Regions from separate parts of the Polaromonas sp. CG_9.11 genome, predicted to be linked through region 1. Evidence: predicted binding sites of a transcription regulator. Region 1 holds the regulator's gene; each other region holds the start of a gene.
What was found. The regulator FNR, encoded in region 1, switches genes on or off when oxygen is low (the NO sensors DNR and NnrR bind a similar motif). The targets are predictions, from matches to a motif close to TTGATNNNNATCAA.
Positions count from the first base shown of each region.

Region 2: a site for FNR is predicted at 1,687-1,700, ahead of IWX85_RS09615 (HAD-IC family P-type ATPase). Genes of this name have one in related genera too.
Region 3: a site for FNR is predicted at 5,591-5,604, ahead of IWX85_RS20995 (universal stress protein). Genes of this name have one in related genera too.
Region 4: a site for FNR is predicted at 5,189-5,202, ahead of IWX85_RS03390 (universal stress protein). Genes of this name have one in related genera too.

Region 1 is NZ_JADOVE010000013.1:76,254-83,550, reverse strand. It holds gene IWX85_RS12230 (Lrp/AsnC family transcriptional regulator) at 1-392, opposite strand, end outside; gene IWX85_RS12225 (ornithine cyclodeaminase) at 516-1,676, shown strand; gene rocF (arginase) at 1,709-2,626, shown strand; gene IWX85_RS12215 (sulfite exporter TauE/SafE family protein) at 2,989-3,663, opposite strand; gene hemN (oxygen-independent coproporphyrinogen III oxidase) at 3,673-5,055, opposite strand; gene fnr (fumarate/nitrate reduction transcriptional regulator Fnr) at 5,293-6,015, shown strand; gene IWX85_RS12200 (hypothetical protein) at 6,055-6,348, opposite strand; gene IWX85_RS12195 (FixH family protein) at 6,428-6,685, opposite strand; gene ccoG (cytochrome c oxidase accessory protein CcoG) at 6,704-7,297, opposite strand, start outside.
Region 2 is NZ_JADOVE010000009.1:99,886-107,182, forward strand. It holds gene IWX85_RS09610 (TAXI family TRAP transporter solute-binding subunit) at 249-1,589, shown strand; gene IWX85_RS09615 (HAD-IC family P-type ATPase) at 1,790-4,492, shown strand; gene IWX85_RS09620 (SDR family oxidoreductase) at 5,089-5,994, opposite strand; gene IWX85_RS09625 (GNAT family N-acetyltransferase) at 6,013-6,465, opposite strand; gene IWX85_RS09630 (glutathione S-transferase family protein) at 6,462-7,297, opposite strand, start outside.
Region 3 is NZ_JADOVE010000020.1:41,144-48,440, forward strand. It holds gene IWX85_RS15985 (YbcC family protein) at 1-963, shown strand, start outside; gene IWX85_RS15990 (DUF6671 family protein) at 975-1,838, shown strand; gene IWX85_RS15995 (carbonic anhydrase) at 2,120-2,842, shown strand; gene IWX85_RS16000 (chromate transporter) at 2,931-3,515, opposite strand; gene IWX85_RS16005 (chromate transporter) at 3,512-4,087, opposite strand; gene fabG (3-oxoacyl-[acyl-carrier-protein] reductase) at 4,372-5,115, opposite strand; gene IWX85_RS20995 (universal stress protein) at 5,096-5,524, opposite strand; gene IWX85_RS16020 (universal stress protein) at 5,665-6,507, shown strand; gene IWX85_RS16025 (hypothetical protein) at 6,753-6,953, opposite strand; gene IWX85_RS16030 (hypothetical protein) at 7,200-7,297, opposite strand, start outside.
Region 4 is NZ_JADOVE010000002.1:343,426-350,722, forward strand. It holds gene ubiB (ubiquinone biosynthesis regulatory protein kinase UbiB) at 1-1,538, shown strand, start outside; gene IWX85_RS03375 (FmdB family zinc ribbon protein) at 1,669-2,049, shown strand; gene IWX85_RS03380 (DUF502 domain-containing protein) at 2,049-2,678, shown strand; gene aspS (aspartate--tRNA ligase) at 2,745-4,532, shown strand; gene IWX85_RS03390 (universal stress protein) at 4,686-5,129, opposite strand; gene IWX85_RS03395 (sensor histidine kinase) at 5,656-6,477, shown strand; gene IWX85_RS03400 (response regulator transcription factor) at 6,477-7,121, shown strand; partial or broken gene IWX85_RS03405 (IS630 family transposase) at 7,167-7,297, opposite strand, start outside.

The sequences.
Region 1 (7,297 bases):
GTTTCGGTGTTGCTGATGCCCTTGAGCAGGCGGATGCGTTCAAGCACTTTGGCCAGGTCCTGCAGGTTTTCGGCGCGCAGTTCAGCCAGCAGGTCCCAGCGGCCATTGGTGTCGTGCAGCGTGGCCACGCCGGGCTCGCCCAGCAGGCTGGCGATGACAGTGCGCGTCTGGTTGCCCTCGACCGCAATGCTCATCCAGGCTTTGATTTCGTTGCGCGGCACATCGGGCCTGAGGCGCACGGTGTAGCCCACGATGACGCGGTCGTCTTCCAGCCGCCGGATGCGGTTGGTGACCGTGCCGCGCGATACGCCCAGCCGGGCGGCCAGCGCGGCCACGGGCAGGCGCGCATCCTGGCGCAACAGGGCAATGAGTTGGTGGTCGGTTTCATCCATTCAGGCATCCTAGCCTGTCATAACGTCAATAAACTGGCTATTTACCAGCATTGTTGACACTTGTTATTGATTCGCGGCTGAAACACACTGGCTGTCATCTTTGTAAAACAATGCGAGACACTTATGAACACCACCGCCACCACCAGCCTGAGCACCCTGTTTTTAAGCCCGCAGGATGTGGCGGGCATCGTCAGCCGCCAGGGTATGGTCCAGACGCTGCAAGGCATGGCCGACTGCATTCGCCAGGATTTTTTGCGCTGGCAAAGTTTTGACAAGTCGGCCCGCCTGGCCAGCCATTCGCCCGGCGGCGTGATCGAACTCATGCCGATTGCCGATGCCCACACCTACACCTTCAAATACGTCAACGGCCATCCGAAAAACACCGCGCTCGGCCTGTCCACCGTGATGGCGTTCGGCGTGCTGGCGGATGTGGCAACCGGCGTGCCGCTGCTGGTCAGCGAACTGACTCTGACCACCGCCCTGCGCACGGCCGCCACCTCGGCGCTGGCAGCGCGCGCGCTGGCCCGGCCTGGCAGCCGCGTGATGGCGCTGATTGGCAATGGCGCGCAAAGCGAGTTCCAGGCACTGGCGTTTCACCACCTGCTGGGCATTGAGGAAATCAATTTGTACGACCTCGACGCCGCTGCCACCGCCAAGCTGATGCGCAACCTGCAGGCCAACCCCGACACGGCAGGCCTGCGCCTGCGGGCCTGCGGCAGCACCGCCGAAGCCGTGCGGGAGGCCGACATCGTGACCACCGTGACCGCCGACAAGACCCATGCCACCATCATCACGGCCGGCATGCTCAAGCCGGGCACGCACCTCAATGCGGTTGGCGGCGACTGCCCGGGCAAAACCGAAATCCATGCCGATGTGATGACGGCCGCCAAGGTGTTTGTCGAGTACGAACCGCAAACCCGCCGGGAAGGCGATTTGCAGCAGATGGCGCAGGACTTTGCCGTGACCGAGTTGTGGCAGGTGCTGTCGGGCGAAAAGACGGGGCGTGACAGCGCAGCGCAGATCACGATGTTCGACTCGGTCGGCTTTGCGCTTGAGGATTTCTCGGCGTTGCGGTATCTTCACGACACCGCGCAGGCGCTGGCGGCAGGCAGCACCATTTCCCTGATTCCGCGACTGGACGACCCGAAGAACCTTTACCAGCTGGTCAGGCCGGCTTTTTCTGCTGAACCGTTGGAGAATCCTCCTTCAGACCCGCTCAATGCGTCCGCCGCTTCTGCTCACCCCGTGATCCCGGCTGACGAAAAGCCGGTTGCAGTGGCATGACTCCAGCTCTCCAACACCGAATCGACACCCACATGACACGACACATCCGACTCATAGGCGCACCCACCGATGTTGGCGCGGGCACGCGCGGCGCCTCCATGGGCCCAGAGGCCTTTCGCGTTGCCGGACTGCAACCGACACTGGAAGGCCACGGCCTGCGCGTCACCGACTGGGGCAACGTCAGCGGACCGGCCAACCCGTGGCAGGCCCCCGTCAGCGGCTACCGTCACCTGGGCGAGGTAGCCGCCTGGAACCAGGCGGTGCATGAGGCAGTGCATGCCGCGCTGGGCGACGGCGAAATGCCCCTCCTGCTGGGGGGCGACCATTGCCTGGCCATTGGATCGATCAGCGCGGTGGCCCGTCATTGCCGCCAGTTGGGAAAAAACCTGCGCGTCTTGTGGCTGGACGCCCACACCGACTTCAACACCCATGAGCTGACGCCTACCGGCAACACGCACGGCATGCCGGTGGCGGTGCTGTGCGGCCACGGCCCGGCGGAGCTGACGGGAATTGGCGGCGTGACACCCGCCTTGCCGCCGTCGGCTTTTCGCCAGATCGGTATCCGCAGCGTGGACGAAGGGGAAAAACGTTTCGTCAGGCAATCGGGCATGGAGGTATTCGACATGCGCTGCATCGACGAAATCGGCATGAAGCGCACCATGGAAGCAGCGCTGGCCGGCATCGACGACAACACGCACCTGCATGTGAGCTTTGACGTGGATTTTCTGGACGCCAGCTTCGCGCCCGGCGTCGGCACCGCCGTCAAGGGCGGACCCACCTACCGCGAAGCCCAGCTGTGCATGGAAATGATCGCCGACACCGGCCGCATGGCATCGCTCGACGTGATGGAACTCAACCCGGCACTCGACGTGCGCAATGCCACCGCCGAAGTGGCGCTCGACCTGATCGAAAGCCTGTTCGGCAAAAGCACGCTGATGCGCCGGGGCTAAAACGAGATCGCCTGGCATATCCGGCGCGGCGCTCAAAGCTCGACAGATTGCCATTTGCTATTTTATTTATAGCTGCTTACTCATATCCAGCATGCGCAAAAGGCATATTCGATACTGAAAATTTTTTCTGATCAGAATATGCACCTCTCAAAGGCTGAAAACCAGCCAACACCAGCAGGGAAGGCAGAACCCGCTTTACCGTGCCGAAGGCTCAGCGGCCTATCAGGAGGCAGCGAACCAACAGCGGAAAGCGCAGGACGCTCATCCCCACCAGCAGGGGCCGCGGAACCGGCTTTGCCGGGCCGCAGGCGCAATAGCCCCCTCGGGGGGCAGCGACCCGCGCAGCGGCGGAGCGTGGGGGCCTAACTCACACACCAGGGCGCCGTGTCATGCGCCAGCCCCATCCACAAGGCCCAGCCAGAAGTGGCGGCCAACGCCAGCCCGGCCAGGCGAATGCCCCATTCACCAGTGCCGCCGCCACGCAGGCGCAGCAGCAGCCAGGGGCCGATCAGCAGGGACACGCTGCTGCCCAGGGCAAACAGCGCCATCGTCAGGGCGCCCTCCAGCGGACCGCCGCTCAGGGCCGCCACCAGCACCGCCGAGTAAAGCAGCCCGCACGGCATGAAGGCCCAGAGTGCGCCAATGGCCAGCGGCGCGCCCCGGCCCCAGGACGCATTGAACGCCCTGACCCGGCGCCACACGCTGCGCGCCGTGCTGTCGAGCCACACCGGCTGGCGCGCCAGCACGACCAGCATCAGGCCCATCATCATCACGGCGACATGAAACAGCGTCCACACCGGGCGCATGACCGCCGTCTGGGTGGTCAGCCACCCCAGGCCCTGCATGGATGCCGCGGCCACTGCACCGAGCAGCGAATAGCTGGCCAGCCGGCCGGCCTGGAAGGTCCAGAGGGCCGAGGTCTTGCGCGCACCGGCTGCGTTGCCAATGCCCGCGCAGGCAGCGCCGCACATGGCGATGCAGTGCGGCCCGCCGGCCAGTCCCATCAGTAATGCCGTCATGGCCAGCGAGGTATTCATGCAGCCGTTCTAGATGATCCGGGAAAACCTTGCCAGCGTACGGTCTGCCTGAAGGTAACGGTCAAACACCATCGCCACGCTGCGTACAAAATAGCAGCCCGTCGCCGTTACCAGAAGGCCGGTGTCACTGACCTCCACCAGGCCCTGCGCCTGCAGGCCGCAAAGCATTTCCAGCTCGGCGGCAAAATAGCGTTTGAAATCAATCAGGTAGCCCAGCTCAATCGACTCGAACTCCAGCTGGCCCTGGGACACCAGCGCCATGATGACGCTGCGCCGCACCAGGTCATCCCGAGACAGCGCCAGTCCCCGCACCACGGGCAGCCGCCCCTGCTGCAGGTCGTCGTAATACGCGTCCAGGGTCTTGGCGTTCTGGCTGTAGGTGGCGCCCACCTTGCCCATGGCGGAGACCCCCAGGCCGATCAGGTCGCCTTCAGGCTGGAAGCTGTACCCCTGGAAGTCGCGGTGCAGGCGGCCCTGGCGCTTGGCAACAGCGAGCGCATGGTCTGGCAGGGCAAAGTGGTCCATGCCGATATACACATATCCGGCAGCCTGAAAGGCCGAAAAAGAGTGCGACTGCATGAAAAGCTTGGCGCGGGCGTCGGGCAACCCGGCAGCATCAATCCGGCGTTGCGACTTGAAACGCTGGGGCAGATGGACATAGGCATACAGGGCAATGGAGTCCGGCCGCAGTTGCACGACCTGCGCCAAGGTGCGGTCAAACGATTCCGGCGTTTGTTGCGGCAGCCCATGAATCAGGTCCAGGTTGATGGACTGAAAACCAATCAGGCGCGCTGCTGCCATCAATGAAAAAAACTGTTCTGCGGGCTGGATGCGGTGAACCGCTTGTTGCACTGCCGGATCGAAATCCTGGACCCCGAAGCTCAGCCGGTTGAAGCCAAGTTCGGCCAGCGTGGCCAGGCGCGCGGCATCAACGGTCCGGGGATCGACTTCAATGGAATAGTCTCCACCCGATGCAATCCGGAAACTCCGCCGCAGCATGGCCATCAACTGGCGCAATTCACCATCATTTAAAAAGGTTGGACTGCCGCCGCCCAGATTCAGCCGGCTGAGTGCCTGACCCGTTCCCAGATGGGCGGCGTACAAATCAAGCTCGCGGCCAAGATAGTGCAGGTAGGTTTCACCGTGCGCATGCTGCCTGGTGATGATCTTGTGGCAGGCACAGTAGTAACAAAGCGATTCGCAGAAAGGGATGTGCACGTAAAGTGACAGCGGCAGCCGCATGGCGGCCGCACCGTTTCGGCGCTGCGCAAGGGCCTGCACCAGCTGTTCGGACGTGAAGGCTTCCACGAAGCGGTCTGCTGTCGGGTACGAGGTGTAACGGGGTCCCGGAACATCGAAACGGCGAAGCAATTCATGAGTGGGGATAGGCATACAATTGATCGCAAGTGCGTTCGTGACGGTTCCTTGAAACGCGCACCCTCGATTTTGGGGCAAGCACTGCCAATGTATCGTGAAGCCCGCATTGCTTGTTTGACCTATGTCAGCGGTCAGCCTGTCTGAAACCAGGCAACGAACCCTCATCAGGAGAATGTCATGTTTGAGGTCACACCAGAGTCCATGGGTACGGGCAAGCGCGGGGAAGTCGCAAGCGAGGACGGGCTCCAGCCCATCAACCCTCTCACCGTAAAAGTTGCCTGCTCGAATTGCAATCTTCGTGAACTCTGCATGCCCATGGGACTGAAAGCCGATGAGCTGGACAGGATTGAGGAAGTGGTCGCCGTACGCCGCAAGGTCAAGCGCGGAGGCCGTCTGTACAGCAACGGTGAAAAGTTCAGTTCCCTGTTTGCCATCCGCACCGGCTTTTTCAAAACCTGCATCACCACCGAAGACGGCCGCAACCAGGTCACCGGATTTCAGATGGCTGGCGAAATTATCGGGCTGGACGGCATTGTCAGGGAACACCACACCTGTGACGCCATCGCGCTGGAAGACGCTGAAGTATGCGTGATGCCGTTTGACCGCATTGAAGAGTTGTCACGGGAAGTTGTCTCCCTTCAACGCCATGTGCACAAGATCATGAGCCGCGAGATTGTTCGTGAACACGGCGTGATGTTGCTGCTGGGCAGCATGCGCGCCGAAGAGCGCCTGGCCGCCTTTTTATTGAACCTGGTCCAGCGGCTGCATGCCCGCGGCTTCTCGCAATCGGAGCTTCTGCTGCGCATGACGCGAGAAGAAATCGGCAGCTACCTGGGCCTGAAGCTGGAAACGGTCAGCCGGACTTTTTCAAAGTTTGTCGAAGACAAGATTATGGAAGTCAAGCAGCGCCATGTGCGCATCCTTGACACCGAAGCGCTCAAGCTGATCGTGAACAACAACCACAAGCCCTACTGAGACTGAAATTTGCCGGCAGATGGCTGACGGGTCGATGGTTCAATTGACCTTCACTTTTTTGGCGCCGTTTTCGGGCTGTCCCTCGGCAGACAATTCGCGACGATTCATTTCGTATGGCGACATGGCAAGCAGGACCGTCAAGGCACTCGACGCCATGGTCAGCCCCCAGAAGACAAAAAAAGCCAAGGTGTAGACGGCCTCGCGAGACAAGGCCAAGGGCTGCCCGAACCAATGCAGGCTTTGTGGATCGACAAAGGCAAACACGAACATTTCTGCCACGCCTGCCAGCAGGAAAGCAGGCCATGCAATCCACATCATTCTTTGAGCCCCCATAGAGTTCAAGTCCTTGTTGTCGTTTGAGGATTGGAAGGACTTGTCATTTGACGCGTGTTTCCTGAATTCATTTCAGTTCTCAAGGCTCGGCAGGCGCCGGGATGCCCGTGGCCGCATGATTTCGAGCCTGCATCGCTGGCGCCATGTTGGTGGACGATGCCTCCGGCTTCACGGCACTCGGCTGTGTTCCCTGGCCGTAGCTGGTCACCACAGGATCGGGAATCTTGATGGCCAGGTACAGGGTAATGAACGAGGCAACAACGACCACCGCAGGCCCTGCAAAAACCATCCATACATGCCCGAATTTCCACCAGGGTTGTCCGTATTCTTCGTTCATGACATTTCCATTGTTAAGTTAGCGGGGCACCAAAAAAACCGACTTCTCAACCACACGACCCGGCGAGTTGACCGCCTCGACTTCAAAATGGATCTCATGCGAGCCTGGACCGGCAGCCTCGTACGGCAATTGCAGGGTAACGGTGACCCCACGCGCCTGGGTCGCATCGACAGTGAATGTGCCTTCTGACGCCAGCACCAGGCCCGGCAAACCGGTGGCTGCGATGCGGTAGTGCTGGGTGGTTTCGGTCGCATTCATCACCTGCAGGCGGTAGACATTTTCAATCTTGCCACCACTCACGATACGCGCCAGCGAAGCACGGTCACGAATGACATCGACCTTGAATGGGGAGCGCAACGCCAGGCTGATGAACAAGGCGGCGGTCACGGCCAGCAAGATGGCCGTATAGACCAGCACCCTGGGACGCAATACACGGCGCAAAAGCTGCGATCTTCCCCAGCCCTGGACCACCGCATTCTGGGTCGAATAGCGAATCAGCCCGCGCGGGTAGTTCATTTTGTCCATCACGGTGTCGCATACGTCGATGCACGCCGCGCAACTGATGCATTCGTATTGCAGCCCTTTGCGGATATCGATCCCCGTCGGACAGAC
Region 2 (7,297 bases), on a different contig from region 1:
CCGGACTGGGCCGAGCGCCGCCATGATCCGCCAAGCCCTGCCGGAATCAGGCTTTTCTGGCGTGCAGTGTCGGGCAGTCCTGCGCCGTAAAACCGCGCCTGAACAGGCGTTTTCAGCATGGGGAACCGGCCTTGAGTTTGCTACTTTATTTATAGCTAACAATACCCGTGGATATTGCGCAAAATGCATATTTTTACGTAAATTTCATCCGGAACTGCAGGTCTGTGTCGCATGCTATGGTTCGGCCCATGCCAAAAACCCTACGCTACACCCTGCTGTCACTGCGCGACCTGGTGATTTCTGCCGGTCCGTTTCTTGTACTGGCCGTGGCGCTGCTGGTGCTGGCCTACAGCTGGCTGGACCCGAACCCGCCCAAGCGCGTCACGCTGGCCACCGGCCCGGCGCAAAGCGCCTATGAGGCCTTTGGCAAGCGCTATGCGGAGGCGCTGAAAAAGGAAGGCATCGACGTCGTGCTGCTGCCCTCCGAAGGATCGGCTGCCAACCTGCAGCTGCTGCGCCAGGGCAAGGCTGATTTGGGCTTTGTACAGGGCGGCAGCAGCGAAGCCGGCAACCCACAGGACAAAGAACTTGAATCGCTGGGCAGCCTGTTCCTGGAGCCGGTCTGGCTGTTCTACCGCGAAGACGCGGCGCGCCGGGTCAACCCCCAAGCCACACTGACCGCCCTGACCGAACTCAAGGGGCTGCGCGTCAACGTCGGCACGGCAGGCAGCGGCCTGCCCAGCCTGATGGCCAAATTACTGGAGAGCAACCGCATCGACAGCAGCACGCTGATGGTGTCCGAGCTGGAGCAGACGCCGGCCACTGTGGCCTTTCTGGGCGGCGAACTCGACGCCATCGTGTTCGCCTCGGCGCCCGAGTCGCTGATGGTGCAGATGCTGCTGCAGACGCCTGGCGTCAAGCTGATGGATTTTGCGCAAAGCGAAGCCTATTCGCGGCGTTTTGCGTTTTTAAGCCCGGCGGTGCTGCCGCGCGGCGTGGTCGATCTGGCAGCCCACATTCCGCCACAGGACGTTCGCCTGCTGGCGCCGACCACGACCTTGCTGACCCGCACCGGCACGCATCCGGCGTTGCTGCAGCTGTTCGCGCTGGCGGGCAACGACATCCACGGCAGCGCAGGCTGGTTCAAGCAGGCCCGCGAATACCCCAAACTGGCGCAGAACGAAGTCCCGATTTCAGCCGAGGCCGAGCGCAGCATCCGCAACGACAAGCCGTTTTTACAGCGCTACCTGCCGTTCTGGGTGGCCAACCTGGTCGAGCGCATGTGGCTGGTGATGGGTTTGATCATCGCCATCATGCTGCCGCTGTCGCGCATCGTGCCGCCGCTGTACGAGTTCCGGGTGCGCTCGCGCGTCTTCCGCTGGTATGGCCAGTTGCGGGACATTGAAAACCGCATCGATAACGTGGATGCCACGGACGGGCTGCTTGAAGCGCTGGACAGCCTGGAACGCCGCGCCGAAAAGATCAGCGTGCCGCTGTCGTATGCCAACGAGCTGTATGCGCTGCGCAACAACATCGGGCTGGTGCGCCGGAAACTGCAAAACCGGCCAGTCGTTCAAAAGGAACCGTAGGCGCTTTCCAGCAGCCCGACCGCCATCAGCCAAAGCACGGGCCGATCGCGCAGCGCCAGCGCCAACCAGGCGAGTCGTCGCCTGGGTGAAAGCGCACTTGATTTAACGCAAGGCATCAGGCATTGAGCGACGCCAGGTCCCCGACGCCGTTTGACTTGGCCGCGTTGTGCGCTAGGCTGGCAAATTTGAACGGTCTGCGCATGACTTCAACGACTCCTGCACCCGCCAGCGAGGTGCTATCGAAGAACACGCCGGCACCGTGCTGGCACGCCCTGCCGGTCCAGCAGGTGCTGGCCCGGCTGGCCTGTGACCCGGCGACGGGCCTGAGCGCTGCAGAAGCTGACCGCAGGCGCGCGCAGGACGGCGCCAACACGCTGCCCGAACCGCCGCGCCGTTCCACGCTGGCGATTGTTGTCCGCCAGTTCAAGAGCCCGCTGATCTACATCCTGTTCGTCGCGTCGGTACTGGCGATCGCGCTGTCGCACCATGGCGACGCAGTGGTTATCCTGCTGGTGGTGCTGGCCAACGCATTGATCGGCGCGTTCCAGGAGGGACGCGCCGAACGCTCGATGACTTCGCTGCGCAAACTCTCGGCGCTGCATGTGCGGGCGCTGCGCGGCGGCCACGAAACCTTGATCGAGGCCCGCGACCTGGTGGCTGGCGATGTGCTGCTGCTGGCGGCGGGCGATGCGGTGGGGGCCGATGCACGGCTGATCGAATCGGCCCAGCTGCAGGTGGCCGAAGCCGCGCTGACCGGCGAATCGGTGCCGGTCAGCAAGGCGGCCGCGGCCCTTTGCGAAGACACCGGCTTGGCCGACCGCCACAACATGGTGTTTTCCGGCACCTACGCCACCGCCGGGCGCGGGCGTGCGGTGGTCGTGGCGATTGGCGCCCAGACGGAAGTCGGCCGTATTGCCGGCATGACTGAAAACGCGACCGAGCCCAAGACGCCGCTGGAGCAGCGTATCGATCAGTTCGGCCGTTGGCTGGTGGCGGCGGCGCTGGGGCTGTTCATCGCAGTCGTCGCACTCGGCCTGTACCGCGAACTGCCGCTGGCCGATGTGCTGATGGTGGCGATCAGCCAGATGGTGTCGATGGTGCCCGAGGGCCTGCCGGTGGCCATGACGATCGCGCTGGCCGTGGGCATGCAGCGCATGGCGGGGCGCGGCGCCATCATCCGCCGCCTGTCGGCGGTGGAAACGCTGGGTTCGACCACGGTGATCTGCACCGACAAGACCGGCACCCTGACGCGCAATGAAATGACCGTCAGCCGGCTCTGGCTGCCCGACGGCCTGGAGGTGTCCGTCAGCGGCGTTGGCTACGCACCCGAGGGCGAATTGAGCGCTGAAGATGCCGCTACCCTGCCACTGCTACAGGCCGCCGCGCTGTGCAATGATGCGCAACTGCTGCCGCCCCACGCGTCGCACGCTGGATGGACGGTGCTGGGCGACCCGACCGAAGGCGCGCTGATCGTGCTGGCGGTCAAGGCCGGCATGGACCTGGAAAAACTGGCGCGCGACGCGCCACGTGAAGCCGAACTGCCGTTTGATTCCGACACCAAGATGATGGCCACGCGCCACCGCTGCGCGGATGCCCCGCACCGGGTGTTCATCAAGGGCGCGCCCGAAGCGGTGCTGGGCCTGTGCAGCGCCGGCGATCGCGCATTGACCCAGGCGGCGCACGCCGCCGCCGAAGCCATGGCCGGGCGCGCGCTGCGCGTGCTGGCCTTTGCCGTGGTCGATGACGACCGGCTGGATGCAGGCTTTGGCGCGCTGGCCGGGCGCGCCCGCCTGCTCGGCCTGGTCGGACAGATTGATCCGCCGCGCGAGGAGGTCAAGGCCGCCGTCACCGAATGCCGCACGGCTGGAATCCGGCCCGTGATGGTGACGGGCGACCACAAGCTCACCGGGCTGGCGATTGCCCGCGAGCTGGGGATTGCCCGTGATGGTGACCGTGCGGTCGATGGCGGCGAGCTGGAGCGCATGAGCGAGGCCGATCTGCGCAGCGACCTGTCTTGCATCGCCGTTTTTGCGCGCGTGCATCCGGCGCAAAAGCTGCGCATCGTCGAAGCCCTGCAGGCGCGCGGGGAAGTGGTCGCCATGACCGGCGACGGTGTCAACGACGCACCGGCGCTGGCGCGCGCCGATGTCGGCGTGGCCATGGGCATCACTGGCACCGAAGTCGCCAAGAGCGCTGCCAAGATCATCATCACTGACGATAACTTCTTTACCATCGTGGGCGCGGTCGAACAGGGGCGCGTGGTCTATGGCAACCTGAAAAAGGTCATCCTTTATTTGTTCGCCACCTCGATCGACGAGGTCTCTCTGTTGCTGCTGGCATTGCTGGGCGGCTACCCGTTGCCGCTTGCAGCGGTGCAGATCCTGTGGATCAACATCGTTACCGAGGGCACGCTAACCGTCAACCTGGTGATGGACCCACCCAATGGCGACGAGATGAAGCGCGTGCCGGTGCCGCGCAACGACAGGCTGGTAGACCGGACGATGCTCGGGCGGGTACTGTTGATGTCCACAGCCGCCGTGCTGGTCACCTTCGGCTGGTTCGTGTATCGACTTCATCAGGAAGTGCCCATTGAACTGGTGCGCACCGAAACCTTCACGTTGCTGGCCATGTGCCAATGGTTTAACGTTTTGAACTGCCAGTCTGCCACCCGATCGGCGCTGGCGCTGGGATTGCTGAAAAACCCGTGGCTGCTCGGCGGGCTGTCGCTGAGCATGGGGCTGCAGGCACTGGTGCTGTATGCGCCACCCCTGAACACGCTGTTTTACACCGTGCCGCTGGCGCCCGCCTCGCTGCTGCCGCTGGCCGCACTGGCCAGTTGCGTGCTCTGGGCTGAAGAGCTGCGTAAGCTCATCACCGGGCAACTGTCGATCCAGCACTCATAGACGCCGGTGGTGGCCAGGAACTCGGCAAAGAACTTCAGTTGTGCGTTTGGGGAAGCACTGGCCGTGTGGTCCCACTGCACATGGATTCGGCCGCCCGGTGTGTCCAACGCCATAACTTTGCCCCTGGATTCCGTAGTCCATTACCGAGATCATGAAACGGCTTGCTTAGCCTGAGCCGACGGCCCACAACGAAGGGTACCCGCCCCGGTGCTCCTGCACCAGATGCACAGCGTGAACTGCCCCGGGAATTGAGGAGGCTCCAGCCTTTGAGAAGATGGAGCCATGGGCAAAAAGTCAAACCGTTTTCCCCCAGACGTACGCGAACGCGCTGTAGGGACTACGCCAACGGTTACAAGGACCACACCGTCCTGACGCGCATGGGCAAAGTCACCTTCGAGGCACCGCTGGCTATTGCCAGTCAGCGTTATCCCGCGCCAGGACCCTGGGCGGCAGAAAGTGTACGTGGCGAAAAGTGGCCCCACCGAGGACTGTTTTGCCAAATTCGCAGGCCAATAGCCTGCCATTGAACAGAAGGCAGTGAAAAATCGACCGGCACGGCCGCTTTGCGGCGCACGTCCTTTCTGCTGCCCAGGCTCCTAATCAGCCCGCAGCGCCGCTTTCAGGTCACGCCCAATCTCGGGCCGCTCAGCAAACGGATCTGTCGGATGGGTCTGCTGCATGATGCATTCCATGCGGTTTTGCACATTTCCCAACGCCTTGGGATGGCTGAAGATATAGAACTGGTCGGCGGCCATGGCTTCAAACACTTTTTGCGCAACTTCAGCCGCGGTCACCTTGCCTGAGCCCACCGCCTTGCCGGTCATGGCCTGTCCAATCAACTGGCTTCGCGTCGGCTTTTCAGCGTCAAGATCAGCCGGTCGGTTGCGGTGGCTCTGGCTGATGCCAGTCGGCACGAAATACGGACACAGCACGCTGGCGCCGACCTGGTCGCTGACCAGGCGCAAGTCCTGGTAAAGCGTTTCACTCAAGGAGACAACGGCATGCTTGCTGACGTTGTAAACACCCATGTTGGGTGGATTGAGCAGCCCGGCCATGCTGGCGGTGTTGACGATGTGGCCCTGCCATGACGGGTCTTTGGCGGCAGCCTCCAACATCATCGGGGTGAACAGCCGAACGCCGTGAATCACGCCCCACAGATTGACGCCCAGAACCCATTCCCAGTCCTTCACGGTATTTTCCCAGACCAGCCCGCCCGATCCCACGCCGGCATTGTTAAAGACAAAATGCGGCGCACCAAATCGCTCGAACACGGCCTGGCTCATGGCTTCCATCTGCTGTGCACTGGCTACGTCGAGCCTGAAGGGCAGCACCTCGGCACCAGCCGCTGCCATCTCGGCGCTGGCCTGGTCAAGTGCGTCCTGCTGCACATCAACCAGCACCAGGTTCATGCCCAGTTTGGCGCCAATTCGCGCACATTCGAGGCCAAATCCCGACCCCGCGCCCGTCAACACGGCTGTCTTGCCCTTGAAATTCGTGATCATCTGGAACTCCTTAAAAAATTAAATGCTGCGCAACATTTCGATATGGGCAATGCCGTCTTCGAGGTAAACCGGTCCAGCCTTGTCAAAGCCATGCTGGCGATAAAAAGCCTCCAGATGGGCCTGCCCGCCTATCCTGATCGCTTGAGCACCCCAGGCCTGCAACAGGCAGGCAATGGCTTGGCGCATCAAGGCATGCCCTGCCCCGGTGCCCCGAACGGCAGCCCGGGTCGCCACGCGGCCAATGCTCGCTTCGGCAAACTTGTGTCCCGCCGCAAGACAGCGGGCATACGCCACCAGGCTGCCTTGCAAACTGCCCAGCAAATGCATGGCCTGCGCGTCAGCACCGTCCATGTCCTGAAAGATGCAGGTCTGCTCGACCACAAAAACTTCGCTGCGCAACTGAAGCACGGCATAAAGCTGGGCAGCGCTGAGCTGATCGAACGCCAGGTAATGCCATTCAATGCCGTTCATGCCAACTCGACGGCCTTTAGCGAATAGCCGATGCGCGGGAAATGCACATGCACCAGGCCGGCCCGTTCGTCGGTTCGGCGCAGCGTGTAATGCATCCGGGTGGCAGCCACCAGTTCGCCCTGGGTCGGCTCCTGGCCGAAGGTCTCGGCGCAGACCCGCACCTCGCGCCCCAGCGCAATGCCATGCTCGTCCTGAAAAACATCGTCGTGCAGGGCTGAGGGTGTGGAGGCGGCGGCAACCGCGATGGCGTCCTGCGCACTCGACTTTTCCATGGCGCCATGGCCAATCGCAGCCATGCGGTCCATCCAATCCAGCACCGCCGGCGTGGCGTCGAGCAGTCCGGCGAGCACCGAAGTGCGCACCCGTGTGAACCACAGCGGGTGGTACATCGCAAAGTCGGTGATGCACGGCATGTCGCCCAGCAAAAAAGGCCGGTCGTCGAGCATGTCGGACAGGCGGCGCAAATACGACCGGTACGCCGCGGCAGCATCCTGCGGGCGCTGGCGGGCGATGCCGGCGCTCATCGCCTTGCGGTCTTGGGCAAATGCCTGGGCTGATTCAGGCGGGGCGTGCTCGAACAGCTGGGCGATTCCCCTGGGCTGCAGGTTGTACGCCATCGAAGTCCAGAACAGCGTGGTGTCTGCCCATTGCGCCAGGGTGCGCGCCATGCCCTTGCTGGGTTCGGGGTACAGCGCGGGCAGTGGCGCGATGTGCTCCAGCACGTCGGCAATCAGCGCCGTATCGCAGTAGATGTCGGCGCCAATCTGCAGCACCGGCGTCTTGCGGTAACCGCCAGTCAGGGCGATCAGCTCGGGCTTGGGACTCGCCATCG
Region 3 (7,297 bases), on a different contig from region 1:
CTGCTCGCAGGCCACGGCAGCCAAAGCGCCAACAACCCGCATGCGGCGGGCCTGGACTGCGGCGCCTGCTGCGGACAAACCGGTGAAGTCAATGCCCGCACTTTGGCGGCATTGCTGAACGACCCGGCGCTGCGAAAAGCACTCGCCGAACGCCATCTGGTGGTGCCCGAAACAACGCACTTTCTTGCTGCACTGCATAACACCACCACGGATGAAGTCCAGCTCTTCGATGTCGATCTCGTTCCTGCCAGCCATGCGCAAGACCTGATGCACCTGCGCCAGGTGCTGCTTGCGGCCGGCGCAAAGACACGCGCCGAGCGCGCGCCTTTACTCGGTCTGGGCGATCTTTGCGCCCAGCCTGATGCCTTGCTTCTAGCCCTGAAAAAAAGGGCCAATGACTGGGCGCAAACGCGGCCGGAATGGGGGCTGGCCAACAATGCCGCCTTCATCGTCGCTCCGCGTTCCCGCTCCCGGGACGTCAACCTGGCCGGTCGGTCCTTCCTGCACGACTACGACTGGCAAAGCGATGCCGACGGCAGCATTCTTGAACTCATCATGACCGCGCCCATGGTGGTGACGCACTGGATCAACATGCAGTACTTTGCCTCCACGGTGGACAACGCGCGTTATGGCAGTGGCAACAAGGTGCTTCACAACGTGGTTGGCGGCCATATTGGGGTGTTCGAAGGCAATGGAGGCGACCTGCGAATTGGCCTGCCCCTGCAGTCCGTGCATGACGGCCAGAAATGGATGCACACGCCGTTGCGCCTGTCAGTCTTTATCGAGGCGCCGCAAGCCCGCATTGAGGCGGTCATGAACAAGCATGAAACGGTTCGCCAACTAGTGGAGAACCGCTGGCTTCATCTTTTTCGTATTGACCCGCAAACGAATGCCGTTGAGTCCTGGTCTGGCGGCCGCTGGGAAACCTGGGTAGCCGCCCTGGATTCGGCATGCACGTCTTGACGGATCAACCAATGCACCAATTTACCAATGCGCGCGACATGTACCAGGGCCGACATGCAGTTTTACTGACCCAGCACGGCAAGGAAGCCATCATCGGGCCTGTTTTACAGGCGGAGATTGGCTGCCAGGTAGACTTGGTCGGGGGCTTTGACACGGACCAACTCGGCACTTTTACCCGCGATATTCCCCGCCCTGGTTCGCAATTGCAGACGGCCTTAAGAAAAGCCCGAATCGGCATGCAACTGGCTGATTCGCGCATCGGCTTGGCAAGCGAAGGCGCTTTCATTGCCGACCCTTACACCGGTTTGATTCCCTGGAATGTAGAGCTTGTCGTTTTCATCGACGATGACAAGGCCCTTGAGCTCACTGGTATTGCACAGGGGCCAGCGAAAAGTGAACATCGGGCAGTCAGCAGCTGGAATGAAATGGTGACTTTTGCCGAAGATGCTGCATTTCCGTCCCATCACCTCGTTGTCAGGCCAAACGACGAACACGATTTGCGAACTTGCAAAGGCCTGAGCGACTGGACTGCGCTGCAAAAAGCCTATGTCCATGCAACCAGCCTCTCGGGCAACGGCGTTGTCGTCGTCGAAAACGACCTGCGCGCGCATTGCAATCCGACTCGCCAGAAAATCATCGCTGCCGCAGCCAACAATCTTGCGCAGCGGCTCAATTCATCCTGTCCGGTTTGCGCAGCGCCAGGCTACTGGATGACCCGGACGATCACCGGTCTGCCATGTGCCATCTGTGCAGCTGCTACCCGACAGCCTTTAGCCGACATCTGGTCTTGCTGGCATTGCGGTCATGGCGATGAAAAGCGCCGGCTGGACACCGACCATGCCGATCCATCCCGTTGTGACTACTGCAATCCCTGAGCCGGTTGGTTGTCGTGCTTTGAACTAGAGTCAAGACGCACGAGCCCAGCAATGCGCCGACGCCCGGGCGCCACATCAAATAAATTTTCTTGCCCCAGGCGATCGCAGCGCTGGCCGACGCCAGCAGTCCGTCCGGGCAGTTGATGAAATTAGCCGCCAGCTTCAGTGAATGCCTTGGTTGTCTTGATACCTTTTCAAACATTAACTCCCATCGTGTTAAGAAAACTCTCTAAATTTTTTCGTAAACTGCCAACGGCTTTTCACCTTAATTAGGAGTTCAGATGTACCAAGATGACACGTCTCGACGGGCTTTTTTCCAGCGAAGCTGCTGCGGGGCGGTGGGCCTTGCCGGATCCTTCAACCTTTTGCCGGCCTATGCTGCCGAAGGAAAAAGGACGAATCTCACGCCCAGTCAGGCGCTCGAAAAGCTCAAGCTCGGGCATAAAAATTTCCTGGATGACAAGCCAACGGCTGCTACCACTCGCGACAGTGACCGGCGTGTGGAAATAGCCCGGGGTCAAATACCATTTGCAGTGCTGGTGGGTTGCTCCGACAGCCGCGTGGCGCCGGAAGTGCTCTTCAATACCGGACTCGGTGAGCTGTTCATCGTGCGCAATGCGGGCAACACGGTAGACACCGTGGCGCTCGGCAGCATCGAGTATGCCGTGCAGGTACTCGGGGTGCCCTTGATTCTGGTACTTGGCCATGAACGCTGTGGCGCCGTGGAGGCTGCGCTGTCGGTGGTTGAAAAAAATACGGTGTATCCCGGCAGCATTGGCCGGATGGTCGAGCCAATCATCCCCGCTGTGCTCAAGGCCAAGGCCTCGGGCAAGTACAAGGGTGAAGAAATGCTTGATGCGGCGGTGCATGAAAATGTACGGCGCACGGTCGATCGGCTTCGCACATCCGAGCCAACGTTTATCGATTCATTACGCTCGGGCAAACTGATGGTCGTTGGCGCCTCCTACGACCTGGATGACGGAAAAGTCGACTTTTTCGTATAACGTCCAGGCGTCTTTACGATCTGCCTCGATGCTTGAGGGCGAACCTGGGTCGAAGTCAAAGCGGAGATCTTTTCGTTTTCCTGTTTCGTTATACGAAACCAAACCAGCCGAGCAGGGCACCAGCGCTCAGCAGCCAGAGCAGGTGCGTCCTGGTGCGCCAGACGATGACAGCGGTGGCTGCCGTCACCAGCCACACAGGCCAGTGTTGCAGTGAACTGCCGTTGGCGCTGGCAAGAATCCAGCCGGTGGCCATCAGCAGTGCTACGACGATGGGCGCCATGCCATGCTTGAAGGCGCGCACCGCGCGCAACTCGCGGTTGCGGTGGCCCCATTGGGCAGCGGCATAGGTCAGCACCGTGCTCGGGATCAGGATGCCCATCAGCGCCAGCACAACGCCGAGCAGGCCCGTCAACATGCCGCCGGCATTCAGGCCGACATTCCAGCCGAGCAGGGCGACAAACAGCACGTTCGGGCCGGGCGCGGCCTGGGCGATGGCAATCGAGGCATTGAACTGTGCGTCGGTCAGCCAGTGCTGCTGGTCCACCAGGAAGCGGTGCATGTCGGGCGCGGTCGTGATGGCACCGCCGATCGACAGCAGGGACAGCGTCAGGTAATGCAAAAACAGGTTGATCCAGTCCTGCAGACCGAACACAAGGGTGAGCGGTTCAGTCATGGCTTGAGCTTTCGATAGGCCAGGGTGCAGGCCACGCTGCCCAAGCCGAACAGCACATAAAACAAGGGCCAGCGCAGCAGCGCTATGGCGACAAAGCACATTACGCCAAAAGCTATGCACAGACGAAGACCGAGTACATTTTTCAGCAGCGCGCCAAACAGTTTCAGGCCGGTCGCCGCAATCAGTCCGGCCGCCACGGCGCCCATGCCGCGCAGCGCGCCAGCCACGCCGGGGTGGTCGGCAAACTGGGCATAGACCAGCGCCAGTAGCAGCACCAGGATCAGCGGTACGGACAGCATGCCGGCCAGCGCCGTCATCGCGCCCTTCAGGCCAAAGTAACGCCCGCCAATCATCAGGGAAAGGTTCACCACGTTGGGGCCCGGCATGATTTGCGCCACCGCCCAGTCTTCGATGAATTCCTCGCGCGTCATCCAGCGCTTTTTCTCGACCAGTTCGCGCTGCACCACAGCCAGCACGCCGCCGAAACCCTGCAGCGCCAGCAAAGTGAAGGAAACGAACAGATCAGTCAGGGATCGGGGTTGCGGAGGGTCTTGTACCGGCAGGGAAGGCATGCGGGAATTATCGCTGTTAGCCTGGAAAACGAAGGCGAGGCTGGATGACGTGAACAGGCGCTGAACATTTAAAAATGATAGCTGCTAGTGCCCGTCCAACATGCGCAAAAGGCAAAAAACACCAAAAAAACCAAGATAAACCGTCTGGACCGGCGATGCGCGGCTTGCCGCCACGCCATTCACGCTAGCGGCCATCGGGTCTTAAGACAGGCAGGCCGGCGCTCAAGCTGTCCCTGTTGGCGTCACGCGTCGCAGCAGACAAGCGCAGACTCAGGACCAAAGCGTCAAACCGTCATGCCGCCGGACACTTCAATCACCGCGCCATTGACATAGCTGGCCTCGTCACTGGCCAGGAAGGCATACACGTTGGCAATTTCTTCCGGCTGGCCCAGCCGCTTGAGCGGCACGCGGGTTTCCATTTCCTTCAGGACGTTTTCAGGAATCGTGGCAAGTATCGGCGTGGCAATGAAGCCGGGCGCCACAGCATTGACGCGGATTCCCTTGGGGCCAAGTTCGCGGCTCCAGGTCTTGGTGAAGCCGATGACGCCGAATTTGGTCGCAGCATAGTTGGTCTGGCCAAAGTTGCCGTAAATGCCAACCACCGAACTGGCATTGAAAATCACGCCCTGGCCCTGCGAAATCATGGTTTCGGCGACCGCCTGCGCGCAATGGAACACGCCGCGCAGGTTGACGTCGATCACGCGGTCAAATTGCTCCAGCGTCATCTTGACCAACCGCGCATCCTGCGTGATGCCTGCGTTGTTGACGAGTGCGTCGATGCGGCCAAACTGTGCCTTGACCTTGGCAACGACTTCATCGACCACGACGCGCTGCGTCACGTCCATGACATGGCCCACGGCCTGCGCGCCAAGCGCCTTGCATTGGCAAACCGCCTCTTCAATCGCCGCCGGGTGAATGTCGCAAACGATGACGATGGCGCCTTCGCTGGCGAACTTGAGCGCGGTGGCCAAGCCGATGCCCTGTGCTGCACCGGTGATGAGGCTGACTTTATTCTGGAGTCTTGGCATGGAGATGCTTGTAAATGGCTGTATGGAGAGGGGAGTGCGACAGCCGATGGGCCGGTGCGGGCGGTTTCAGGCGCCTATGGTAAACGGGCTCCGGCTGTCGGCATCGCTGTCGCCCGACCGGGCCATCGCCATGGCATCGTCGAGCACCTTGGCGCCGGCTTCGCGCATGGCCAAACCAGCGCGCCGAAGAGCCGCCGAATTGCTTGTAGCCGGTCAGGTAAGCGAGTTGTTCCACCCCGTGGATCAACCTTACCCGGCCGCCCGATTCCCTGGCCATCTGCAGTGCGGCGACCAGTTTCTTGCTGGCGCTGCCACTTTCGTCGACCGGGACAAGTATTCGCTGGTACATGGGCTGCGCCTTGTGCAAACCGGTCGGGCCAGGCTTGCGGCTTGCCGCGTTGACATGCATCAAGTGGCGCGCAGCGAAGGCCGGGTGCCGAAGGACCCGGTTGCCGGCGCTGGCAGTAGGCGCTGCTTGATCTGGGTCAATCCGCAGCGGCTTGCCAGCCTGTATGGTTGCAGCATCACCACTTGCTGAGGGAGCCGGCCATGAACAAAGCGCTTGCACAACTGCTGGTACACATGGACGCCTTGCCGAAGGCGCAGCAGCGACTGCAAGCCGCGCGACGGCTTGGCCAGGCGCAAGGCGCTGCGGTGACGGCGCTGTACGGCGTGATGTCGCACTTCGTCGGGCTGCCTTTCTCGCCTGAAATCGGTCCAGGCATCGCTTCGGCACTCCAGGACATCGATGACCAGCGGCGTCAGCTGGCGCGCAGTGCCTTCGAACAGGCGCTGTCAACGCCCGGATCGGCCGTTGAATGGGCCGAAATCCACCAAGACCCGATGATGGCGGCGTTTGCGCAACAGGCTTTTTATGCCGATCTGTTGGTGCTGGGCCAGCATGACCCGGCCACTGCTTCATCGTCCGGCGTGCCGCACGATTTTGCCGAGAACATGTTGCTCATGAGCGGCAAGCCAGCCCTGATCCTTCCGCATGCTGGCATTCCTCCCGACGTGATTGGTGAAACCGTGGTGATCGCCTGGAAACCGGCGCGCGAAGCGGCCCGCGCCGTGAGCGCGGCCATGCCACTGCTCAAGTGCGCGCGGCGCGTCGTCATCCTGTCGTGGTCCGGCGACGATGAAACCGTGTTGGGCAAGCGGCTCGACCTGCGCGGCTACCTCCGGCTGAACGGCGTCCAGGCAAGCGGGCTGGAGCAGGGAAGCGAGCCTTCGGCGCTGGGTGAATTGATTCTCTCGCGTTCCTACGACATCGGTGCCGACCTGCTGGTGATGGGCTGCTACGGTCACAGCCGGGCGCGTGAGTGGGTGCTGGGCGGCACCTCGCGCACCGTGCTGGAGTCGATGACCTTGCCGGTCCTGATGTCACACTGACTTTCACTGCCCGGCCGCCGCATGCCGACAGGCGCCGGGTGCGCAAGGTTCAGGGGCTGCGCAAACGACCATCTAGCGCAGACCATTTGGCTGCCAGCAGTTGCGCTTTGGCTTCGCAGCGGCTTCGCCAACGGAAGGCTCATGTGATTGAAGAAGCGGCCCATGGAAGTGTTGACGGTGTCGCTGATGTCGGAACCAAGTAAACGCAGCTTGCACTTGATGATCTTCGCTGGGTTGATTGAAGTCTAAGAATTGAGAAGCCGGAATTTCCAGCTGCCGACATCCAGCTTGTCCACGACGCGGGAAATACCTTGCGCCGGGATCGCAGCGTCAACGGACGCTTCACGCTGCGCCATCGAAGGCACCGCGCCTTTCAGTTCTACCACGTCCTCCTTGAGCTCGACAGGGGCATGCTCCGGCTGGTAGCGCGTTCTGGGAACCAGCACCGCCGCCCTGTTGGCAGGGCTGTCGCACAAGGCCGGCTAAGCCATGTTGGCATCCTGCAGCGCAATGCCTGCATACGGGCTTGCACTGGATACGCATCAATCTGGCGCAAAACGCGCAGCCGCCGCAGGTGCCGCCCCGCCAGGGAATGACTACCCGCTGGCCGGTGGTCAACCGGCGAACCGGATGGTGTTGCGCCAGGACAAACGCCTTCAGGCGGTGCAGCAGGATGCCGTGCAGGACTGCGGTCACAAGGCCGAAATTGCACCTTTCACCTGTAACCCCTGCCGGGCGAGCAGCGGCAAGTGGCCGCTGTGGTCAATGAGTGCATGGTTGAGGATGACTG
Region 4 (7,297 bases), on a different contig from region 1:
GGGGGTTCTTCATTGTCTGGACCGTGCTGCGGTTTGGGCTGGACGAACTGGTCCTTTCAAGTTTCGAGAAGCCATGGATCCGCCTGCTCTCGCGGATCGTGTCGTTTGGGCGTAACCTCAAAGCTCCCCGGGGAGAGCGTCTCCGGCAGGCGCTTGAACACTTGGGGCCAATTTTTGTCAAGTTCGGTCAGGTGCTTTCCACCCGCCGTGACCTGCTGCCGCCTGACATTTCTGATGAATTGGCGCGGCTGCAGGATCGCGTGCCACCGTTTCCTTCTGCTGTCGCGGTGGCGATCATTGAAAAAGCCTTTGGCAAGCCGATTGATCGCATCTTCGAAAGCTTTGAGCAGACGCCGGTCGCCAGTGCATCGATAGCGCAGGTTCACTTTGCCACTCTCCCGGGTGGCCGCGAGGTGGCGGTCAAGGTGCTTCGGCCGAACATGGTGGCCGCTTTCAGGAAGGATTTGGCGCTGATGCGCATGATGGCTGGCTGGATCGAGCGCGCATCAAAAGACGGCAAACGCCTCAAGCCGCGCGAGGTGGTGGCCGAATTCGACAAGTACCTGCACGACGAGCTTGACCTGCTGCGCGAGGCATCGAATGCAGCTCAACTGCGCCGCAACATGCAAAGCCTGAATCTGGTGATGATTCCGGAGATGTACTGGGACTACTGCATGCCGGATGTGATGGTGATGCAGCGCATGTATGGGGTTCCGATTGGCCAGACCCAGCGTCTCCGTGATGCCGGGGTTGACATGAAAAAACTGTCGCGCGACGGCGTCACGCTGTTTTTTACCCAGGTGTTTCGCGACGGCTTCTTCCATGCTGACATGCACCCCGGCAACATCCAGGTCAGTCTGGCGCCAGAAACCTTTGGACGCTTGATTTCTCTCGATTTCGGCATCGTCGGTACGCTGACCGAGGTGGACAAGGAATACCTGGCGCAAAATTTCAGCGCCTTTTTCCAGCGTGACTACAAGCGCGTGGCCGAGCTGCATATCGAATCGGGCTGGGTTCCGCCGGCCACCCGTGTCGATGAACTGGAGTCTGCTATTCGTGCCTGCTGCGAGCCCATGTTCGACCGACCACTCAAGGAACTTTCCCTTGGCATCGTGCTGATGCGGTTGTTCCAGACGTCGCGCCGCTTTCAGGTGGAAATCCAGCCGCAACTGGTCCTGCTGCAAAAAACGCTGCTCAATATCGAAGGGTTGGGACGCGACCTTGACCCTGACCTGGACCTGTGGAGCACGGCCAAGCCTTTCCTGGAGCGCTGGATGCTGGAGCAGGTCGGCCCTGAAAAACTCTTGGCCCAACTCAAGGCAGAAGCACCGTCGTATGCCAAATTGCTGCCCATGTTGCCGCGTCTCATGGCGCAGTACCTGAAGGCAGGGCCTCCAACCCACTACATCCGCCTGAACGAATTGCTGGCGGAACAAAAACGGACAAACAAGCTGCTGCAAAGCCTCATTTACGGTGGGCTGGGTTTTGTTCTGGGGCTGATCTTCATGCAGTTCGTATTGCGCATACGATTGTTTTGATGCGAAATTCCGCACGGCACGGATAGCCGGAACCCTTTGATCCGCATGCTGGGGCAAGCCCTATAATTGAAGGCTTTGTACCGCCTGGCCTTTGTTGGCGGAAAACTCCAGGAAAACGAGCTCAAGCACCATGCCCATCTACGCCTACAAATGTGAATCCTGCGGATTCGCCAAGGATGTATTGCAAAAAATGTCGGACGTTCCGTTGTCGGTGTGCCCGCATTGCAATGCATCGAGTTTCAAAAAGCAGTTGACTGCCGCTGGTTTTCAACTCAAGGGTTCAGGCTGGTATGTCACGGATTTCCGGGGCGGCAACAGTGGTGCACCCGCTGCAAAACCTGCCGAGACACAGGCCGGCGAGTCAGGGCCCGCCGGCAAGACGTCCCCGGATGCTGGCTCCAATTCCGCTTCGACAGCAAGTCCTGCCGCAACGCCATCGGCTGCGGCATCTTCAGTCCCATCGAGCAGCAGTAACACTAACAGCAGCGGCGCACCTACAAAATCGTCATGATGAGCTCGATCCGCCGGTGGCTGCTGGCTGGACTCCTGGTGCTTGTGCCGCTGGCCATCACCCTGGCAGTACTCAACTGGATTGTGGCCACACTGGACCAGACCCTGTTGATCCTGCCGGTTGCATGGCATCCGGACCGGCTGCTGGGTTTTCATCTGCCTGGCTTTGGCGTGCTGCTGACGCTGGGAATCGTGCTTCTGATGGGCGCCATCGCCAGCAACTTCCTGGGCAGAAAACTTCTGATGGTCGGCAATGCCCTGTTGCGCCGCATTCCCATCGTCCGGTCGATCTATTCCAGCGTGAAGCAGGTTTCCGACACCCTGTTTTCCGAAAACGGCAACGCCTTTCGCAAAGCTCTGCTGGTGCAATGGCCGCGCGAAGGTGTCTGGACCATTGGTTTCCTCACCGGCTTGCCAGGCGGCGACGTCGTGAATCATTTGCCTGCGGACTACGTCAGCGTCTATGTTCCGACCACGCCAAATCCCACTGGTGGCTATTTCGTCATGCTCAAGAGAGCCGAATGCATTGAGCTGAAGATGAGTGTTGACGAAGCACTGACCTATGTCATCTCAATGGGCGTCGTGGTGCCTGCCGCCCGCCCTGTACCCCCACTCAATCCCCCCTTGTAAACAGCGCAGTAGCGCTGATCATCCCGAGTATTTCTTATGGCTATCGCTGATACACAAAGCGCTCAAATGCGTACAACCTATTGCGGTCTGGTGACCGAAAGCCTGATGGGCCAGCCTGTCAGTCTGTGTGGCTGGGTCAATCGCCGACGCGACCATGGCGGTGTGATTTTCATCGATCTGCGCGACCGTGAAGGCTATGTACAAGTGGTATGCGATCCAGACCGTGCCGACATGTTCAGCATTGCAGAAGACGTGCGCAACGAGTTCTGCGTCCAAATCAAGGGCTTGGTGCGCGCCCGCCCGGAAGGCACGGCCAATGACAACTTGCAAAGCGGCAAGGTCGAGGTGCTGTGCCATGAACTGATTGTGCTGAACCCCAGCGTCACACCGCCGTTCCAGCTCGATGACGACAACCTTTCGGAAACCACGCGCCTGACGCACCGGGTGCTCGACCTGCGCCGTCCTTACATGCAGAACAACCTGATGCTGCGCTATCGCGTAGCCATGGAAACGCGCAAGTTCCTCGATGCCAATGGTTTCATCGACATCGAAACGCCGATGCTGACCAAGAGCACGCCCGAGGGCGCGCGCGACTACCTGGTTCCCAGCCGCGTCAACGAAGGCATGTTTTTTGCCCTGCCGCAAAGCCCGCAGTTATTCAAGCAGTTGCTGATGGTGGCGGGTTTTGACCGCTATTACCAGATCACCAAATGCTTTCGCGATGAAGACCTGCGCGCCGACCGCCAGCCTGAATTCACGCAGATCGATATTGAAACGTCGTTCATGGGCGAGCAGGAAATCCGGGACATGTTCCAGGGCATGATGAGCAACCTGTTCAAGACCGTGCTGAAAACCGAGCTGGGTGAATTTCCGGTCATGGCCTATGCCGAAGCCATGCACCGTTACGGTTCGGACAAACCCGATCTGCGTATCAACATGGAGTTCACCGAACTGACCGATGTGATGGCCGATGTGGACTTCAAGGTCTTCAGCGCACCGGCTACGACGGTGGGTGGCCGCGTCGTGGCCTTGCGCGTGCCCGGCGGCGCTGAAATCAGCCGCAGCGAGATCGACGCCTACACTGAGTTCGTGAAGATTTATGGTGCCAAGGGCCTGGCCTGGATCAAGGTCAACGACACAGCCAAGGGGCGCGAAGGTTTGCAAAGCCCCATCGTCAAGAACATCCATGATGCGGCAGTGGCAGAAATCCTCAAGCGCACGGGCGCGCAAAACGGCGACATCCTGTTCTTTGGCGCCGACAAATCCAAGGTGGTCAACGACAGCATTGGCGCACTGCGACTGAAGGTCGGCCACAGTGCATTCGGCAAAAAAACCGGTTTGTTCATCAAGGGCTGGAAGCCGCTGTGGGTGGTTGATTTTCCGATGTTCGAGTACGACGAGGACGCCAAACGCTGGAGCGCGGTGCATCATCCCTTTACCGCACCCAAGGACGGCCACGAAAACTGGATGGACACTGACCCCGGTCGCTGTATTGCCAAGGCCTACGACATGGTGCTTAACGGTTGGGAACTGGGCGGCGGCTCGGTGCGGATCCACCGTGCCGATGTTCAGAGCAAGGTTTTCACTGCGTTGAACATTGGTCCGGAAGAAGCCCAGTTGAAATTTGGCTTTCTGCTCGATGCCTTGCAATATGGCGCCCCACCGCACGGGGGCCTGGCCTTTGGTCTGGACCGCATCGTCACCATGATGACCGGCGCCGAGTCGATCCGCGACGTCATTGCATTCCCAAAAACCCAGCGCGCGCAGTGCCTGCTAACCCATGCACCTAGCCCCGTTGATGAAAAGCAGTTGCGTGAACTGCACATTCGGCTGCGCAATCCGCTGCCGCTCTGAGCGCGTTCACAAGTAGGAAGCCAACTGGGAAAAAGGGCACTTTATAGGTGCCCTTTTTGGTTTCTGAATCTACTTTCCGCTGACCGGACGGTGATCAATGCAGCGCGTTCGGCAACGCTGGCCGAACGCGAATCAAGGTTTGTCAAAGGCGGCTCAACGCAAGACCAATACCGGTACGGTGCTGTGCGTCAATACATGCTGGGTTTCGCTGCCCAGCAGCACCCGCTTGATGCCTTTGCGACCATGCGACGCCATGACAACAAGGTCGCACCCATGTTTCGTGGCTGCGGACATGATGGACTCGGCGACCAGGTCAGACTGCGCAACCACCGCCTTGGCCATGACGCCCTGCGTCCTGGCTTGTTCTTGCACCGCATCTACAACCGCCTGGCCTTTGTCGCTCCACTGTTTCTCGGTACGGGTAATGTCCTCCACGGAAATGGTGATACCCCCTTCAAAATAACTTACCGGGTAGCGCGGCACGACATACAGCGCGACCAGTTCGGCGCCGATGGCTGCTGCCAGTTCAATGGCGCTGTTCACAGCCGTACTTGAAAGATCCGAACCATCAGTGGCTACAAGAATTCGCTGGTACATGATGACTTCTCCAATTTAGATACAAAGTTTCAGCGTAGTTGTATGAAGGCCAGCTGGTTTTGATCCAAGTCAAGCTCAGTGGAAGCCTCAACGATCTTATAACTTTGACAGTTTCCACCAAATCCGTCCCGGATTGCTAGAGCAGATCCCGTTTGATTGGCAACCGTGGCCTACAAGAAAGTCAGTATTTTTTGCTACTCTACTGATAGCTGTCCGCAAATACACAGTTTGTTCGATAGCCATTTTTTATGCTGAAAATTTGCTTTTTTCAACGTGAAGACGTTCCTGCAGTTTTATACAAAAGCTAGCTGAACTGGGTAGCGCAGTCTGTAACCGCAATAACGGTTTGTAGATAAGCCCTCGTATTGAGCGAACTGCATTCACATTTGCTTTAAGGTCATTCCACAAGCAGATACAGAGATGTGCGTTTGCCCTTGTTTCTTCAGGCACGGTGATCACGAATGCTACGAAAAGAAGCACTTCGCCTGACGTCCAGACTGCAAACACCAAATCTTTCGGAGGAACCATGAAAAGCCATACGCATTTTGAAATCGATTCAAAAAGAACGGTACGGGTGGTGGACAAGCGGCCATCCGGTTATCAGTTTTACGGGCTGTCGCCTCTCCCCGAGGAATTTATGCTCAAAACTCCGCTGGAGTCTGCTGAAACTGCACGGTTTTTGGAAGAACGTCGTGCTTTTGCTATAGCGGCACAAGCTATCCGCGAAGAGGAAAAAGCACGCTTGGCACGTGAGTTGCACGATGAGCTCGCGCAGTCATTGACGGCGCTGAAGATGGACACGATCTGGGTGCGCGACCACACTTCATTCGTTCCTGGGATGGTGACGGCGAAACTGACGGAGATGGTGGAAATGCTTGACCGTACCGTGGCTGCAACACGCCGGATGGCGGCCGACCTACGACCGCTGATGCTCGATGATTTGGGGCTGGTGCCAGCGATTGAATGGCTTGCAAGCAGTTTCATTGAGCGTTGTGGTGTGCCATGCGCACTTTTGATCAACGACGAACTGGATCTTGAATTGCCTGAGCCTTACGCAACGGCCGTCTTCCGGATTGTTCAGGAGTCGCTCAACAATATTGCCAAGCATGCGGCTGCTTCGCAGGTCATGGTCACGCTGGACAAGACCCTGGATACGGTGAGGCTGCGAGTGCAGGATGATGGCTGTGGATTCTTTTCGGATGGCATGCGCAAGCCCCAGTCGCTTGGGCTCTTGGGTCTGCGGGAGCGGGCGCAACTCCTTGGTGGAAACGTTGCTATCCGCAGTGTGCGGGGGAAGGGAACTACCGTCGAGGTCAGCATTCCCCTGAACCAGATTGGAGCTCATTAATGATCAGGATCGTCATCGCCGACGACCATGCCATTGTGAGGGAGGGTCTCAAACGTATTGTCACTTCGGCGGAAGACATGATCGTGGTCGGTGAAGCATCGAACGGAATGGAGGTGATGCGCCAAGTGCGGGAGTCTGATTTCGATGTTCTGGTTCTTGACTTGTCCATGCCGGGTCGAAGCGGAATGGAGTTGATCAAACTTGTGCGTTGCGAAAAGCCAAAACTCCGCATTCTTGTGCTCAGCATGCATGAAGAACTGCAATACGCTGTTCGTTCGATCAAGTCGGGCGCTAGCGGCTATCTGACCAAGGAAAGTGCACCGACGCAGTTGATGCAGGTGCTGCGCAAGATTGCAGCAGGCGGTGCCTTCATCAGCACAGGGGTTGCCGAGCAATTGGCCCTCGGCTCCATGCTCGGATCAACCTCGGCAGCGCACGAAAAGCTGACAGACCGGGAGTTTGAGGTCTTTCGTTTGATCGCCATAGGCATGTCTGTCACCGATATTGCGGGACGGCTTAACCTTTCGGCAAAAACCATCAGCACGCACAAAGCCAACCTCATGCAGAAGATGAATTTGCAAAATCAGAGTGAATTGATTCGTTACGCCATAAAGCATGGCGTGACCGAGCCCCTGGAGCCATGAATCGATTGGAAGGGTATTTTTCCCATCAATGATCCTAGTGTCGCGTCACGAAGCAATTGTCGGATAAAGGCGTTTGAGCTTGGTGCGGGTATCTTTGGTGGTGAATTGCCAGTTGACCTTGGCCTGAAGGTTGTCACGGCGGGCCTGCCAGGCGGCGACCTCGCTGGTGACGGTCT